Regions from separate parts of the Shewanella avicenniae genome, predicted to be linked through region 1. Evidence: predicted binding sites of a transcription regulator. Region 1 holds the regulator's gene; each other region holds the start of a gene.
The links. The regulator sigma-54, encoded in region 1, starts transcription at its own class of promoters, with help from an activator protein. The targets are predictions, from matches to a motif close to GTTGGCACGNNNNTNGNNT.
Positions count from the first base shown of each region.

Region 1 (4,480 bases):
TTGTCGGATGCATTGAGGAAAAAACTGATGACCTCTGTGCCTTCGGGGAGTTTCGCAAGCTGACTTTCAAGTAACTTATCTTGGTTGGGTAAGTTGCGCACGTCAACACTGATAGCGACGAACTCATTGCTGCCTCGCAGATTTACTAGCAGATCGCCAATCATCTGTAATGGCAAGTTGTCAACACAGTAATAGCCCATATCCTCTAATACGCGCAGGGCTACAGATTTTCCTGAACCTGAACGACCGGAGACTATGGCCAACTTCATGCGGTGATTACCTGATAAAGTTCTTGCTCGTTCTCAGCCTTACGAAGCTGCTTGAGCACTTGTTTATCGCTTAGCTTTTCCGCCATGGCGGAGAGCGTGCTCAGGTGTTGCTGACATTGATCTGCTGGCACAATAAGTGCGAACAAAATATCCACCGGTTGATTATCAATCGCGTCAAAAGGAATGGCCTCTTCACACTTGATTAATACCGCAACGGGCGTGTCAATATCCGGCAAACGACCATGCGGGATCGCAATACCGTTACCGATTCCTGTACTGCCCATACGCTCGCGAGCCAAAAGACTTTCAAAAATGGCTTGAGAGGATAGGTCGGGATACTGGGCTGCTGCGAGATCGCTGATGAGCTCCAGTACCTTTTTCTTACTGCCCGGAGTCGCACAGGTGGTACACTCCGGCCGCAGGATGGTCCTAAGTTCCATCGTTAGTGTTTTGTCAGCTTTTCTTTGTGTTTAATGACCTGACGATCCAATTTATCAATGAGGATGTCAATGGCGGCGTACATGTCGTCGTGTTGAGAGGTTGCAAATACTTCGCCGCCGGAAAGGTGCAGCTTGGCTTCTGCTATCTGTAGTGCTTTTTCAACAGCGAGGACAATGTGGACATTATTGATCTGTTCGAAATGGCGTTCAAGCTTTGCAAATTTGCTCTCAACGTAGCTACGTAAAGAATCGGTGATCTCAAGTTGTTTTCCTGCAAGATTAATTTGCATCGTTGACTCCTCCGATTGTCGGGCTTTTAAAGGCTCTTCCGCTGATTTGACGGCGGAATTAGCATTGCTTCCCGATACTTAGCGATTGTTCGTCTCGCGACATTAATGCCTTGTTCGGCAAGCAATTGCGCCATTTTACTGTCGCTTAACGGCTTTTTAGGGTTCTCCGCGGCAACCAGCTTTTTGATGAAAGCACGAATGGCTGTTGAAGAACACTCGCCGCCATCGTCAGTACCTACATGGCTAGAGAAGAAATATTTTAGTTCAAAAATGCCGCGAGGGGTGTGCATGTATTTCTGGGTGGTGACCCGCGAAATGGTCGATTCATGCATTTCTACCGCTTCGGCAATATCGTTGAGCACCATAGGTTTCATCGCTTCTTCACCATATTCGAAGAAGCCTTGCTGAAATTGAACGATGCAATTAGCGACTTTAAGCAGGGTGTCGTTACGGCTTTCCAAACTCTTGATAAACCATTTAGCTTCTTGCAGATGACCACGAATAAATTGGCTATCTGACTGGCTGCGCACGCTACGTGCCATCGTGGCATACTGCTGATTGATGCTGATTTTTGGCATGCAATCTGGGTTGAGTTCAACCACCCAGCGCCCGTTTTTCTTCCATACCGTCACGTCTGGAATGACATATTCATCTTCAGACTCTTGGATGGTTAATCCTGGGCGAGGATTTAACGTTTGGATGAGAACGATTGCGTCACGTAACTCTTCTTCCTTAAGGCGCGTTTTGCGCATCAAGGTGCGGTAATCTTTGGCGGCGATCAGATCGAGGTACTCATCGATGAGCATTTTGGCATTGGCCAAATGCGGTACGTCGTCACTGAATTGTGATAATTGGATCAGCAAACATTCGCGTAAATCGCGCGCGGCAACTCCCACGGGATCAAAGTGTTGAATGCGCTTCAGCACGGCTTCAACTTCATCCACTTCGATATCATCTAAGCCCAGCGCTTCAATAATTTCTTCAGCTGATTGGGTTAAATAGCCACGCTCGTCAATGGCTTCAATAATCGCGGTAGCAATTGCTTCATCGGTTTCTGAAAATGGTGTGAGGTTTTTTTGCCATTCCAAATGCTCATGCAAGCCTTCGCTAGTTTCACCTTGAAACGGCATGTCATCGTCACGGACGACGCCAGATGACGTGTTGGGCGCAGCGGTGAAAACCTCGTCCCAAGTGGTGTCCATTGGCAGTTCTTCAGGGAGCTCTTGGCTATTAAGCGCATCACTGGTTTCAACGGACGAACTGTCTTCTATCGACTCTGACAGCTCTTGTTCACTGTCACGTTCGCGGTTATCCGCTTCAAGCCCCGCGTCATTGTTATCAACATCAACATCGTCATTAATCTCCAACATCGGGTTGGAATCGAGTGCTTGTTGAATTTCCTGCTGCAGCTCAAGCGACGACAATTGCAGTAGACGAATTGCCTGCTGCAGTTGCGGTGTCATAGTTAATTGTTGACCCAGCTTAAGCTGAAGTGACGCTTTCATTGTTGACTGCTAATCCCCAAAAATTATGTATTAAAACAACCACAAAGAGTTGGTAGTTTTATGAAATTTATTTGTCCCCACCACCGTACTATAGCCTGAATTGTTCCCCTAAGTACACTGCTCGCACCTGTTGGTTGTCGAGGATCTCGGCGGGTGTGCCTTCTGCAATCAGCTGCCCATGGCTGACGATGTAGGCGTGTTCGCACACATCCAGAGTTTCGCGCACGTTATGATCGGTAATCAAGACACCCAGTCCTCGAGACTTGAGTTGTTCGATGATTTTCTTGATATCGATAACAGAAATTGGATCTACGCCCGCAAAAGGTTCGTCCAATAAAATGAATTTTGGATCAGCCGCTAACGCGCGTGCTATCTCAACGCGGCGCCGTTCTCCACCCGATAACGCCATCCCCAAGCTGTCACGGATGTGGGTGATATGAAACTCTTCGAGCAGCTGTTCAAGAATGGCTTCGCGTTCTTCGTTGCTTAATCCTTTGCGGACTTCAAGAACGGCCATAATGTTATCGCGCACTGAGAGTTTGCGAAAAATACTCGCCTCTTGCGGCAGATAACCAATCCCTTTACGCGCCCGCAGGTGCATTGGATCTAAGGTCAGATCATCTTGATCAATAAAAATACGGCCATGGTCACTCTGTACTAAGCCGACCACCATGTAGAAGGTGGTGGTTTTGCCCGCACCGTTAGGACCGAGCAAACCAACGATCTGTCCGGTGTTTACCTGTAAGCTAACATCTTTTACTACCGAACGTTTTTTATAGCTCTTGGCCAGATTGGTCGCTTTTAAAACGCTGGTCATGGCTGCTCCTGCTCGGTTTTCGGCGGCGTTGGCTCTTTAGGGAGATTATCTGGACGGATAACTGTGGTGACTTGCTCTTGGTCACTACCAATCGCTTGCAGCTGCTGCTTGTTCAGATCGTAAATGATCTTATCCGCTGAGGACATGCTGCTGCCTTGCTCTACCTTGGCCATACCGATCAGGGTCAACACGCGTTGGTTGATGTTGAACTGAATTTCATTGGCGCGAGCGGTGGTCAGCGTGCCATCTTCTTGCTTTTGGGTGAAAGTAGCTGGTTTGCCGGTGGCAATCAGCACACGGTCTTGATCTTTTTCTGGCGAGGTGGCACTCAATTCGTCGGCTTTAAGTGTTAACAAGCCTTGAGTCACCAACACTGGGCCGCCATAGACGACACGTTTATTTTTGAGATCAGCAAATTGAGTGGCGGACTTAATCTTTACCTCTTGTTGTAAGTTGATGTCCGCGGCAGTTGCCATCAGACTCGAGGCGCTAAGTACGATGGCCAGAAGAATATTATTTGCTCTCATAAGTACCTTTAATGTCGCTCAACAGTTTCAATTGCTGGGCATTTAAATCGGCATAAAGTCCGACACCTGATGCGTTAAAGCCACTCCCTGACATAAAGACCTGCTCCGGCGAGGTCATGATCATCGTCGACACGTCTAATTCTAAATACTCTGTCGTTAATGATCGAATGGGATCTTTTGGCGTAATGGCATCAATCATAACATTATTTTGTAGCACAACCTTATGTTGTGTGCGATTGAGCTGCCCTTGGTCGGCAGACATTTTCCACTGCGCATCACCGTTATCTGGATAGATATGGTAAATCGGCTTTTCGAATAGCGTGGTGTCGGTATCGGCAAAGTGCGCCATATGGGTCGCAGACACTCGGGTAGACACCTTACCGTTTTCATCGAAACTGACGCTTTTTAGATTATCAGCCACATAGTCAGGCCGCTCCACGGTGCTTACCGTCGTGGGTTGCTGTTCATTTCGCTTGCTCTGTACCTGCCAATACAACACGATGGCGGCGGCAAAGAAGGCAATGATGGCCAAAGTTACTCGGTTCATACACTCATTCCGTGGGCGCTATCGAGCAGATTTTGGCTGAGCAGCAACAGATCTGCAAGTTCTCGCACGGCACCAAAGCCACCGC
Region 1 is NZ_CP071503.1:533,830-538,309, forward strand. Features, by position in the region: gene rapZ (RNase adapter RapZ) at 1-269, opposite strand, end outside; gene ptsN (PTS IIA-like nitrogen regulatory protein PtsN) at 266-709, opposite strand; gene hpf (ribosome hibernation promoting factor) at 712-999, opposite strand; gene JYB87_RS02315 (RNA polymerase factor sigma-54) at 1,026-2,504, opposite strand; gene lptB (LPS export ABC transporter ATP-binding protein) at 2,593-3,321, opposite strand; gene lptA (lipopolysaccharide transport periplasmic protein LptA) at 3,318-3,848, opposite strand; gene lptC (LPS export ABC transporter periplasmic protein LptC) at 3,835-4,395, opposite strand; gene kdsC (3-deoxy-manno-octulosonate-8-phosphatase KdsC) at 4,392-4,480, opposite strand, start outside.

Region 2 (4,480 bases), 260 kb from region 1:
CGGGGAAGAAGCTGAGCAGTTAATTCAACATGCTGATATCGCCATGTATGAACGCAAGCATAGCGATCCGGGAGGCGTTACCTTTTATAACGATACCCTCGCAGAGAAACTGGGGCGCGAAGTATGGCTGCGCAACAAATTGGCGCGGGCGATTGAGCATCAAGAGCTGTTTTTGATGTATCAACCATTAATCTCCACCAAAACTGGGCGTCCCGTGTCGCTTGAAGCCCTGCTGCGTTGGCGAGTAGATGGCAATTTGATACCACCCGATGAATTCATTCCCATCGCCGAGCAGAACGGCCTGATAAAGTCGATTGGCGCTTGGGTGTTGCAGCAAGCGTTTATTGCCTCGAAAAAACTCAACGAAACCCATCCAGGGATGATCATGGGGATCAACGTCTCACTGCTGCAGTTTCAAGATGAACATTTCACTCAAATGATTAGCTCATTGCTGCACAGCGTTGATGCGCAACCTGAATACATCAATTTAGAAATCACAGAGTCCGCCTTTAGCTTAGAGAAGCATCTGCTACTGACCAAAATCAAACAGCTGCAAGAGATGGGCTTTATGGTGTCAATTGATGACTTCGGCACCGGCTATTCCTCGCTCGCCTCCATTTTGGAGTTGACCACCAACGCCATCAAGATTGATAAATCCTTTGTCGATAATCTCGATACCAAGGGCGAGATTATCATCGAAGCCGTAATTCAAATCGCCAACCGACTCGGTCAGCACGTGGTAGCTGAAGGGGTTGAATATCAATGGCAAGCAGACACCCTCAAGCAGATGGGTGTACATTTGATCCAAGGCTATCTCTACGCGAAACCGATGACATGGCCTAACTTACTGCAATATCTAGATGAGGCTCACAGCTAACCGCAATCAAGCTGCTTGCTGTTTCGGCGCAAATATCAGCCGTTTTCGGAGCATTAATCACCAATCTGGGGCAATGATAGGTAATACAATTCAAACTACGCTGCCATTTTCACCCTAAAATGGCGCTGTTCGCCCTCGCTCGAATGCATAGCTTTTGCGTGCTGCCGTTTCAGCCGAAAAAACTTTGATCTATATCCCATAAAATTGAAAAGGCAGTTTTGATCCAGAATCCACAATGAATTTTAACTTACGTTGCCGATCCTGTTGATTTAGTAACCGCGCCATTCTACTCTAGCCAACGGGGGGATGACAGGGACACTGGCGTTTTGATGGAACATCACTCAGCCGGAAAAATAGCCCAACACCGCATTCTTCGCACCATTTAGATGCATCATTGCACCAAAGAAGTGCAAATAAGGTTGATAAACCTGCCCCAAATTTGAACATGCCCTTGTATTTCAGCGTGTTAAAAAGCTGGCACGATTCTGGCTCATAGTAGAGCTAGAAATTGAAGATAGCGCCAGTCGTTAGACTTACACCATGTAAACTATGGGCCGAATCTATACCCTATCCGGAGGCTTTAGAATGTCAGTTGAATCGGTACTGAAACAACTTAAAGAGTTGGAAGTAAAATTTGTTGACCTGCGTTTTTGCGATACCAAAGGTAAAGAACAGCACGTATCTGTACCTGCACACCAAGTAGACGCCGACTTCTTCGAAGATGGCAAAATGTTTGACGGCTCTTCAATCGCTGGCTGGAAAGGCATTAACGAATCAGACATGGTGCTGATGCCTGACGTAAACACTTTTGTTCTGGACCCATTCTTCGAAGAAACCACTGCGATCATCCGTTGTGACATCCTCGAACCAGCAACTATGTCTGGCTACGAGCGTGATCCACGTTCTATCGCTAAAAAAGCAGAAGAATACCTGAAATCTACTGGTATTGCTGACACCGTATTGATTGGCCCAGAGCCAGAATTCTTCCTGTTTGACGATGTACGCTTCGGCTCAGACATGTCAGGCAACTTTTACAAAATTGGCGCTAAAGAAGCTGCGTGGAGCTCTTCTAACGAATACGAAGATGGCAACACCGGTCACCGTCCAATGGTGAAAGGCGGTTACTTCCCAGTACCACCAGTTGATTCTTCACAAGATTGGCGTAGTGCAACCTGTCTGGTATTGGAAGAGATGGGTCAAGTGGTTGAAGCTCACCACCACGAAGTGGCAACTGCTGGTCAAAACGAAATCGCAACTCGTTTTAACACCCTGACTGCTAAAGCAGACGAAATCCTGACCCTGAAATATGTTGTACACAACATGGCTCACGCATATGGTAAAACTGCTACCTTCATGCCAAAACCTATCATGGGTGACAACGGTTCAGGTATGCACGTTCACCAATCGCTGGCGAAAGACGGTGTGAACCTGTTCGCTGGTGACAAATATGCTGGTCTGTCAGAAACTTGTTTGTACTACATCGGTGGTATCATCAAGCACGCTCGCGCGCTGAACGCATTCACCAACCCAAGCACCAACTCATACAAGCGTCTGGTTCCTCACTTCGAAGCGCCAGTAATGTTGGCTTACTCTGCACGTAACCGTAGTGCTTCTATTCGTATCCCAGTGGTACCATCACCAAAAGCACGTCGTATCGAAACTCGCTTCCCAGATCCAATGGCTAACCCATACTTGGCGTTCTCTGCGCTGATGATGGCTGGTTTGGATGGTATCCAAAACAAGATCCACCCAGGCGATGCAATGGACAAAGACTTGTACGATCTGCCAGCTGAAGAAGCTGCAGCAATCCCACAAGTGGCAGAGTCTCTGGACGTAGCACTGGCTGCACTGGATGCAGACCGAGAGTTCCTGACCAAAGGCGGCGTTTTCACTGATGACTTCATCGATTCTTACATCGCACTGAAGACTGCAGAAGCTGAAAAAATCAACCGCACAGTTCACCCACTTGAGTTTGAACTGTACTACAGCCTGTAATCGATTGCCCTGCAATCGCCGGTGAGTCAAGCCACCGGTGACTATAAAAAGAAAAGAGCCCCAGATTTAGGTCTGGGGCTCTACTTTTGCAACGGCAAAAGCGGCAGCTCTGCCAATGAAAAACTGTGAGCAAGTTCAAATCTTCTTGGTGGTGACAATGTTCCGCAACCGCCAAGGCCTTACCATTGTGGTCCTTACTTTTTGCGCCCTCAGCATCTCTATTACATGTTTGCACAAAAACTTCATCGCTTAGCCCAGTGGCTGCCAGATCGCGCCGATCTGCCAGAAGGACTGCGCATTGGCCTACCTATAATGGTCGGGCTACTATTTTTTGCATTTATTGGAAATACCACCGCTGGGGTTAATGCGATGGTGTCGGCATGGTTAGTCGGCGTGCAAGGGCGTAACCTTGCCTATCCGAAGCGGCTCGAATTGCTCAGTAAATCTGCCACCGTATGCTGTGTTACCGCGGTGTTATCCTTACTCAGTCTATATCACCACTTAGTGGGCGTAGCATTGCTTTGTGCCATTGGTTTGCTGTACGGGCTGTGTTCTAACCAACGCCGTTACATTCAGCTGCTCACTTACAACGCCGGCTTTTCGCTTATCTGTGCGCTACATCTGCTAGATAGCGACAGTAGCTGGCAAATGGTGTTACTGTCCACCGCCGTAGGTAGCTGGCTGGCAATGATCTCTGCCGTTATCGCGGGGCCATGGCTCAGTGTCCGCCAAGGCCAACAGCTGCTGAGCAAGGTGCAAATCGCCTTTGGTTATTGGAGCGACATCCTGCATCACTCGGTGGCCAGTAATGTCGGCCAGCGCTTAGCAAGGCGCGAACAGCTCGACGACAGCATCGCAGTGTTATCACACTGGCTGCTAGAAATGCCCGATACGGAAGAAGTAGAGCAGATTGCGAAACAATTACGCACTGTACTGCAGCTGATTGAAGCGATGGAAGAGATTGGCCGCGTGCAGCAGATGACTAGCGATGAGACCAAATTTCAGCTGCAACAATACCTGCTGAAATTTGCCGAGCACTGGCGCACTTATCTCGCAGACGGGACCGAGCTGCCAGAAGTGCCGCTGATTGCCGAGTATCAGCAGATTTTGCAAACGGTCGCGCAGCAGATGCAACGCGCTCAAGACCTGGATAAACCGCTCGATGGTGATTGGCGCCAGCTGCTATCGTTAATCTGGCCATCGGATCACGAAAGCATTATGAGCCAATGGCGCTTAGCGCTAAAGAAAGGCTCACGGGAATGGCACCATGGCTTACGTATCCTGTTCACCTTGGCGATTTGCCAATTGGTGGTGGAGATTCTGCAACTGCCGCAAGGCTTTTGGGTCACCTTAACCGCCTTTATCGTGCTGATGGTTGCCCCCCTCGGCCAACTGCAAGCGCGGATCTGGGGGCGGCTCTATGGCACCTTGATTGGTTCGCTAGTGTCGCTGGGGCTGGTGTGGTATTTGGGCACTGGATTTTGGTTACTGCCCGCCACCTGCGTTGTGGTATTTCTGGCATTTGCTACCTATTACAAAGCGCGCTACGAAATCCACGTGTTTTGGGTGACCGTGCTGATGGTGTTTGCGATTACCTTGCTACTGCCT
Region 2 is NZ_CP071503.1:272,466-276,945, reverse strand. Features, by position in the region: gene JYB87_RS01205 (putative bifunctional diguanylate cyclase/phosphodiesterase) at 1-877, shown strand, start outside; gene glnA (glutamate--ammonia ligase) at 1,463-2,872, shown strand; gene JYB87_RS01195 (FUSC family protein) at 3,098-4,480, shown strand, end outside.
Region 2: the regulator sigma-54 is predicted to act here: its motif matches at 1,351-1,369, upstream of glnA (glutamate--ammonia ligase).

Region 3 (4,480 bases), 1.7 Mb from region 1:
TAACGATATCGCCAACACGATGGGCTTTAAGGTCAGAAAACAGGGAGTTAGCCTTTCCTTCACTGTAAATAGACCCCGTAGGCGGCTGATTGATACTGGTATCATCGGGATAGACAGGCGCGTAGAAAGGATCATCAGGGATCGGCTTGCCACCGCTAGTCGAGGCGCAACCAGCCAGTAGCGCCAATGTGCTCAGAACAAATAGCGTTCTCATCTCATCACCTCATTAGAGATTCTGATTCACGTAAGCCAGCATCTGATCCACAGCTGAGATCACTTTCGAGTTCATCTCATACACCCGCTGACTTTCAATCAGATTCACCAGTTCCTCGGTGACGTTTACGTTGGAGGTTTCCAGTGCGCCTTGGCGAATAGTGCCCATACCATCCACTGAGGCGGTACCTTGCACGGGGGCGCCACTAGCGCCAGTTTCCAAATACAGGTTTTGACCAATAGGATTCAAACCTGCTGGGTTAATAAAATCTGACACGGTGAGCTGACCAACGACTTCGCTTTGGGCATTGCCTGGGGTTTGTACCGACACTTCACCTTCAGCAGACACCGTAATGCTAATCGCGTTATCCGGGATCGTAATCGCTGGTTGCAGCACAAAGCCTTCTCCTGACGTTACGATCTGCCCGGTATCATCCATGGTGAATTGGCCGTTACGGGTATAAGCGGTGGTGCCATCTGGCATTTGGATTTCAAAAAACCCAGAGCCTTCAATCATCAAATCCAGCGAATTATCGGTGGTCAGCATGTTGCCTTGAGAGAAGTTTTTCTGGGTGGAGACTACCTTGGTACCCGCCCCCAACTCTAAACCGTTGGGCAATCGGGTGTTAGCCGCACTCACGCCACCGGCTTGGTTAACAGTTTGATAAAGCAAGTCTTCAAATACTGCGCGGCCTTTTTTAAAACCAACAGTACTCGCGTTCGCCACGTTGTTAGAAATGACGGCAATATCGGTTTGCTGGGCATCAAGGCCAGTTTTACTGATCCATAAAGCGGGTTGCATATCGGTTACTCCTAACTAATGCGCAGCAGCGAGGCTGACGCTTTATCGTTTTCTTCAGCTGACTTCATCATTTTTACTTGCAGTTCAAATTGACGTTGCAAGTTGATAAGTGCCGTCATCTCTTCGATTGGGTTGACGTTACTGCCTTCAATGGCACCATTGACGATGCTGACATCCCCATTTGCATCAGCAGTTGTACCGTCCATTAAGCGATACAAACCATCGTCGCCACGCATCATGTTTTCATTGCCGGGATTGACCAATTTGATCCGTGCCACCTCAAAGTTCACTTCGGGTGTCGCACCCAGTGGCTGTACTGAGATCATGCCGTCAGAACCAATATCCAGTTTACGAATCGGCAACGGCAGAATAATGGGCGCGCCGTTCTCACCCAGTACGGGGTCACCGTGACTATTCTTCACCATGCCAAATGAATCGAACGTCAAACTACCGGCACGGCTATATGCTTCGCCGCCATCGGCGTCTTCAACGGCAATCCAGCCATCACCTTTGATGGCAATATCCATATCTCGACCCGTGGTTTGAATTGGGCCATTTTTAAAACTTGATGCGGGTTTTTCAGACAAAGCAAAAACACGTGTTGGCAAACCTTCACCAAAGGCTTGCATAGCACGCGCTTGGTTAAGATCAGCCTTAAAACCATCGGTGCTGGCGTTGGCCAAATTGTTGGCACGAACAGATAAGGCATTCATGTTCTGCTTAGCGCCCGTCATTGAGATATAAAGAAATTTGTCCACGGCTTGCTCCGTCAAAAATTGAGCTTAACCGGATAAAAGCAAGCTTCGTGCCATAAAAAGGCGCTGAAATTAGACTCGTACGGACAACGCGTTAGCAGAAATGCAGAAGATAAAAACAATGAAGCGGCAAGAGATTGCCGCTTCGAATGACTTAGCCGCTAGAGGAGCGATTAGCGGATCTGCAGAATAGTCTGCTGCAGGGTGTTGTTAACTTCTAAGGTGCGCGAGTTGGCTTGGAAGTTACGCTGTGCAGAAATCAAATCCACCAACTCAGTCGTCAGATCGACGTTTGACTGCTCGAGTGATGATGAACGAATCGTACCGAACACGCCGCTGTTTGCTTCACCCGCTATTGCTTCACCGGAATCAAGACTTGCCTTCCAAGAAGTATTCCCAACCTGTGTCAAACCTTGTTCATTGGCAAAGCGCACTAAGGCAACTTGCCCTAAAGGCACTGTTGATCCATTGCTGTAATTAGCAGATACAAGCCCGTCAGCACCAACTTCGACGTTGGTTAGTCGGCCCACGGTAATACCATCTTGATCTAATTCTGTCGTATTAAACGCTTCGGAATACTGGGTTGGACGATTGAACCCAATGGTCAACGTCTGCGAACCATCAGCCGCTGCAGACAAGACATTTGCCCCCGAAATCCCAAGCGCCTCAGTAGTCATGGTCGCTGGATCAGTACCAACAAAGTTACCAGAAGCATCAAAGCTGAGCACTGCACCGTTCCAAGGAGTCACACCATCTGGCTGTGTAGCTAACGCTGACGCAGTTGAATCCGCAGCGCCATCACCATCGGTGTCTGTTGAATATGAACCTGCAGAACCCAAGTTCACCGCTTGACCATCAAGTGAATAGAACGCCACCCAATTACTTTGCCCAGTGTATGCGCCGTTTTGTGGACGCACAAAATAGGTTGTCAACGTATGAGACTCACCAAGCGAGTCAAAAATGGTAACCGCGGTCGAATTATTAAACGTGGTTGAATCAGTAGGATCAAATGCGGCAGGGTTCATCGTTTCTGCATTGGAATTCAAGTTCATACTAATACGTACGTTTTCAGTTGCTTGAGGGCTACCTGCAGTATCAGGAATCTGAATTGGGGTTGTGGTACTCAAACTCACAGAAGAGGCATTGCCATCGCCATCGACGGGGAATGTCTGCAAGAAGTTACCATCAGAATCTACTAAGAAACCGTCTTCATCACGTTTAAATGCACCGGCACGGGTGAAAGAATAATCACTCGAACCAATACCAGAGGCAGTTACAAAAAAGCCATTACCGTTAATCGACATATCCAACGCATTGTTGGTCGATAGTAAATTACCTTGGTGAAATTGCTGTGCTACTTGAGTCGTGGTGACACCGCCACCCACGGTAGTTTTGCTGCTTGAAAACAACGACGTGGCATAAACATCGGCAAATTCTGCACGAGACTCTTTAAAGCCTGTGGTATTCACGTTGGCGATGTTATTGGCCGTTGTATTGAGATCCTTCTGCGCCGCATTGATCCCACTAAGAGCAATGTTAAAAGACATAAACCACCTCTTAATCTATTGAATATCGCCCGGAAAACTCCGGCGCAAAAATTAACCTTCAGAAACCGCCAATACATCAGACAGCAATACGCCGCCGATACCGCGAACGTTAAGCACGGCTCCGCTAGTTGCGTTCAGCGACACGCTGCTCACATGGCCGTACGTACTTACCGCCAGTTCTTGTGCAGTACCATCCACTGTGCCGTTTGCGGTAAAGGTGTAGGTTCCCGGAGCCATTGGATTGCCCGCACTATCAGTGCCATCCCAAGCAACATCGATATTGCCGCCTGCACTGCCATCCACATTGAATGTTTTGACCACCTGCCCCGATGTATCTTTGACCGATACACGAATAATGTTGATAGGTTCAGTGGTGCTAATAACCGCTTTCAAGCTTGGATCCTCTGCCGACATGTAGGCTGTACCAGAGGGAACCAACACTTTTTGGCCAACCAATCCTGATGCCTGTAATGCTTGGCTTGAGGTCATCACGGTATTGAGATTGACGATTTGATCGTTCAAGCGGCCAATACCATCTACCGTAGAAAACGATGCCATCTGCGCAATCATCTGGTCGTTATCCACCGGATCAGAAGGATCCTGCATCGATAACTGGGTACTGAGTAACGAGAAGAAGTCCGCTTGAGTCAGACTTTGGTTATTGGTATTCACCTGCGACGTAGCAGCGCTGGCGCTTGACGTATCTAGCAGAGAATTAAGTGAGTTAATTGCCACGGTTCAATTCTCCTTATTGGCCTAAACGCAATGTTTGTTGCAGCATCGACTTGGTCGCATCAGCCACTTGCACGTTCATTTGATAAGATTGCGACGCTGAAATCATGTCGGCCATCTCTTCAACGACGTTGACGTTAGGCTTATAAATAAAACCATCGGCATCGGCCAATGGATGATCTGGTGCGTATTCTTTCTGCAACGGCTTATCACTTTCGACAATCCCCTGCACTTTCACCGAATATGATTCTTGTTGCTGTTGACCTTGGGTCGCCTTGGCTAACTCCGCCTGAAACACCGGATGGCGCGCTTTGTAGGTTTGGTCAAGACTACTGGAAACGGAATCAGCGTTGGCGATGTTACTGGCCGTGGTATTGAGGCGAACAGTCTGTGCCGACATCCCCGAACCCGCGATATTAAAGATGTTATAC
Region 3 is NZ_CP071503.1:3,021,921-3,026,400, forward strand. Features, by position in the region: gene flgH (flagellar basal body L-ring protein FlgH) at 1-214, opposite strand, end outside; gene flgG (flagellar basal-body rod protein FlgG) at 227-1,015, opposite strand; gene flgF (flagellar basal-body rod protein FlgF) at 1,027-1,773, opposite strand; gene flgE (flagellar hook protein FlgE) at 1,944-3,317, opposite strand; gene JYB87_RS13425 (flagellar hook assembly protein FlgD) at 3,369-4,046, opposite strand; gene flgC (flagellar basal body rod protein FlgC) at 4,066-4,480, opposite strand, start outside.
Region 3: the regulator sigma-54 is predicted to act here: its motif matches at 1,810-1,828, upstream of flgF (flagellar basal-body rod protein FlgF).

Region 4 (4,480 bases), 1.7 Mb from region 1:
TTCCACGCCTGTTGCTAACTAGATTAACTCAATTGGGATCAAACAATAATTAATTTTATTTTAATGTATTAATGAAAAATATTCACAAATGAAAGGCTGAGTGCTTCTTTTAGGCGCGCTGATGTAGATTAGAACTTTAAGGGGAAAAGTGAAAATACGATTAAGGGAAAAACCGTTCAGCTGAGCTTTGACGTTCTCACAACTCAAGTTGTTGGTCTCCCCACAGGGACTCGAACCCCGATCGGTCGCTTAGGAGGCAACTGCTCTATCCTGTTGAGCTATAGGGAGACGCACCGATTATACTGTTTTTCAAATTCAATAAAAGTCTATTCGTCTAACTGCTTAATTCTTAAGCGCAATGTCGTTAATTTGGATGTTGGTTCCATCGTCTATGGCCGCCAACAACGCAGTAGATGTGTCATCGGTGATCTGGTCGATGGTCACTTGTACCGCGGTTGCTTTGGCGATGGTGCGGGTTTGACCAACCCGATCAGGGAAGTTGTGCTGCAAGACGATAGTAAACTTATCGCCGGTTCTTACGCCGCTCTTTCTACCTAGGTTAAAAATGACACGTTGACCTTGTTTCGCGATAACTTGGGCCATCGCGGGGCGGCAACCGAGGGTGTCATCGAGATCGAGACTGACTTGATTTAACACGTTACCTATGGCACCACCATAGTTTGATTGCCAAAAGGCATCGCTAATCGGTTTTACGCTGGCATTGGCGTCATAGTCCCAGTCGGTAGTGAATTGATACTCTTTTTGCCAAATCATTTCACCGCTAATGCTGTGGACCAGTGATATTTTTAAGCGAAAATCACGTTGCTGCTTGCTCCACATAGCGCTGACGCCGGATGGTGATTCAGACAGCGCCATGTCTTCCACTTCGGCTAATAAAATATAGAGAGTGTTTGTTTGTTGATTTAACCAACTGGCACTGTCGCCACGATGTTCATTGCTGAAGTTATGGCTTGGAACGCTGTTGCTCAGATCCAGTTTGGGGTAAACCTTGGTAGAATTTTGATTGAGAATGGCGGCGAGCTTTTGCGACAGCGCTTGTGGAAATTGCTCCATCTTGCCATAGCGTAGTTGTTGCCTGTCAAACACGATGGCGCGTGGTAAATAAAGTGGGGCTTTTAGAGCATTACTCAAACAGCTTTCGTTAAGCGTTGTGAGCAGATCAACTCGAATAGTGACTTCAATGCGATTGCCTTTGTGTTGTTCTTTGACAATTTCAAGACTGGTGTAAGCCGCGTTGTTAGTTAGCTCTGCAGTTTGGTTGAGTACACCATTGGTGACGGTTTGTTGGGCGCTAATGCTGCCACCATTGGTGATGACGGCCATATTTAGCGCCTGTTTGATGGCTTGCTGGCGCGCGGCGTTTACATCGCCTTTGACGATGTTGGCTTCTCCGGTAATGGTTACCCATGCTGCTTCGGCAGATGGCAATATTAGCATCAATAGCAACAATGAAATTATGCGAACCATGCTGAGTAAATCCTGTAAAGAGATCTGATTAGGAGCCAATTTTCAGGCGCCCATCTAGGTTATTTTGCAAGATTCAAGTTTTATGCCATGAATCGGCATGACAGTTGCTAACAAATTCTCAGGATGTCGAACAATCGACGTTCTATGTCGATGCAATCGCTCGTTAAGTTTGCCAAGATTTTGCCGATATAAGTGAAGATATTTCACCGCATAAATTTGTTGTGTGGCAACACGAACTGAATCTTTCATCGATAAATTAAAAATGAATGCGCGTTGCTGTTGGTCTTTAAGGAGCTGAGAGAGCCATGTTTAAAAAACTAATTCCTCTAATCGCATTGCTGGCAGGGTGTTCATCGACACAACCTGCTGTGAGCTATGTTGAGGCTCCTGTGCAAGAAACGCCTTTATTTCAGGTTGCCGAGCAATTGACGTTCGATCTCGCCCGTTACAGCGACGATTTTACGGGGGCGCAGACGTTACTGATTTCGACACCTGTGGACGCCAGTAGCTTAGAGAAAACGAATCCGTTGGCGGTGCAGTTGCAACAAGATCTGATGACTGCATTTCAGCAGCAAGGCTTTAAAGTGATTGATATCAATATGAGCGATACTGTTAAGGCGGCGGCAGACGGTACTTATCTGCTGACGCGTGATTGGCAAAAAATTGCCGCTAATGTGGCAGCCACCCATGTGTTGGTATCAACGATGGAACTGACAAAGTCTGGTGTGGCGATTAATGCGCGCATTATTGATACCACAGATAACCATGTTTCATCGTCAGCTAATACCTTTGTATCAGCACAGCAATTACCGGGGTATATCGTGGAAGCCAAGTCGAGCGTCTCCAAAGACGGCTTGCTGTATCGTCATCCAAGCCAAGGCGCTGAAACTGCACACTATGTGGGAGCTAAACAATGATGAGAGTGATCCTAGTGGCAGCCATAGTGTTACTGGCAGGATGTAGCAGCATGCGGGAAAAATATGTTCAGTATGAAACCGTAGCGCCAGAGCAATTTCCTACATTGACCGCCACCGGTTATGCGCCGTTAGCATCTCAGCCGGGTAAAACTCAGGCAGAGCGGGTTCTGATGGCAATGCAGGCGTCCAAGATTGCCGCTTACCGTGAGCTTGCTGAACAAGTTTACGGACAGCATTTACAAGGTTCGAGTAGCGTCGGCGATTGGGCGATGAAATCTGATACGGTAAAAGCGTCTGTTTCAGGCGTTATTCGTGGTGCAAAGGTGATAGCCAGTTATCCGGCGGGCGAGCATTATGTGACAGAACTTGAATTGGATTTTGCGACAGTTTGGCAGTTATACCAACAGCAGAACCGGCCACAAGAGATTCGTTCGGTGACTTACTTTTAGTGTCTGAGGATTCCAGTGACAGAGGATTCGCGACGGCTCGGTCTTGAAATGCCTGCAAACACAAAAATGCCACGATTGTTTGTCGTGGCATTTTTATAAATCTAGCTGATTTCAATTGAGAAGTTTAGGCTTTCAAATCGTTACCTAGGGTGGCGATGGTGGAGGTTTTACCTTTGCCATCGTAGGTCAGGCTGTTGGCATTACGGCTCATCTGCAGTGCTTGGGCTAAGCGATTGATGCTGGCGCTGCACAGTTCAATCAGTTTGCCATTTTCTTGATTTTTCACTTGGCACTCAGCCATTAACGCTTTGGCATCATTAACTTTGCTCGCGATAGGCTCTTTGCTGAAATCGCTTTTGTCTGGATGCTTGGCAAGTTCGCCATCGAGTGATTTAACGCTATCGAGAAGGCTAGATTTGTCGCTGGCTAATGAGAGCAGTTTGTCAGCATCTCTATTAATTAGTGCTTGTCGTTCTTGGTCGATCAAAAAAAGCAGCCGCTCTAAGTTGAGCGTCTGCTTATTCAGAAGCTGTTCCAAGTCTGTCAGCTGCATTAAGCCTCCAGATTGATATCGTTCATATCGGCTTCAAATTGCGCAATATTGCCTGCCAGCTTTTCAGGGTCAACTTTGTAACGGCCTTCAGCAATAGCTGCTTTTATTTCCGCTACTTTTTTAACGTCAACGTCTGGCAGAGACGAAATCTTACCCTGTAGACTTTGAAGCTGCTGTGCCTGACTTGAGACAACAACTGAGTCTTTGCTATTCGCCACTATAGCCGATTGCGTGCTTTCAGCTGTGGTCGCTGAACCGGTTTTAGGTGAGTTGACCGTAGTCACTCGCGGTTGATTTTGCAGTTGTTTAATGTCCATAGCCGTTTGGGCTCCAGCGTTGAATCTAAGTTCTCAGACTCTTTATCGGCAGATCAGTTTATTGCTTGAGCAATTTTTACATTTTTATGCGAACTTCGCCAACTTTTGCCACTATAGCCTCTATCAGCTTGTTTGACCTCGCATTTTTTACGCTAATCTGCTCGCCGGCATTGCCATCTTCCATAGCGACGCCAACCGTCTTTATCTGAAAATTTTCGGTAGCTGCCAAAATAGAGACCTGATCACCTTTACAAACAAAGCATACGTTGGCTGAAAAAATAGGGTAGTCCTTGGTGATACGTCGTTTGAGTTTTGCACCGATGAGTGGTTCTAGGCTATCAAATTGTTGACCGTTTAAGCTGTATTGATCGATATAGCGCAAGCTGAGGTTACTTCTTGTTAACACAGTGCCTTGCGCCAAGGTTTCATTGGGCACGATCACGGGAAAACTGATATCGACTCGCACTGACATGAATACTTGCCACGGGTATGTTTGGTTTTCGATGTCGCAACTGACTTTTAGCGTGTTATTACGGCTAATCGGACGATCGACGGCAAGCTCTACCGTCACCGGCGAAATACAGTTTGGTAGCGGCAATCTTGGGTCGATTGCCTGAGGCGTGATTTCAATTTTAGCTGTCGCAGGTGCAGCTAAGTTTTTTGACACTGTTTCTTTAGCTAACTTTTGTATAGCCGATATACTTGGTATGTCAGCCTGCACGCCTGTTGATATTACGGCGTTTATCACTGCAGCGA
Region 4 is NZ_CP071503.1:3,029,109-3,033,588, reverse strand. Features, by position in the region: tRNA gene JYB87_RS13480 (tRNA-Arg) at 213-288, opposite strand; gene JYB87_RS13475 (flagella assembly protein FlgT) at 343-1,488, opposite strand; gene JYB87_RS13470 (FlgO family outer membrane protein) at 1,794-2,405, shown strand; gene JYB87_RS13465 (LPP20 family lipoprotein) at 2,402-2,854, shown strand; gene JYB87_RS13460 (flagella synthesis protein FlgN) at 2,979-3,407, opposite strand; gene flgM (flagellar biosynthesis anti-sigma factor FlgM) at 3,407-3,724, opposite strand; gene flgA (flagellar basal body P-ring formation chaperone FlgA) at 3,801-4,480, opposite strand, start outside.
Region 4: the regulator sigma-54 is predicted to act here: its motif matches at 1,560-1,578, upstream of JYB87_RS13475 (flagella assembly protein FlgT).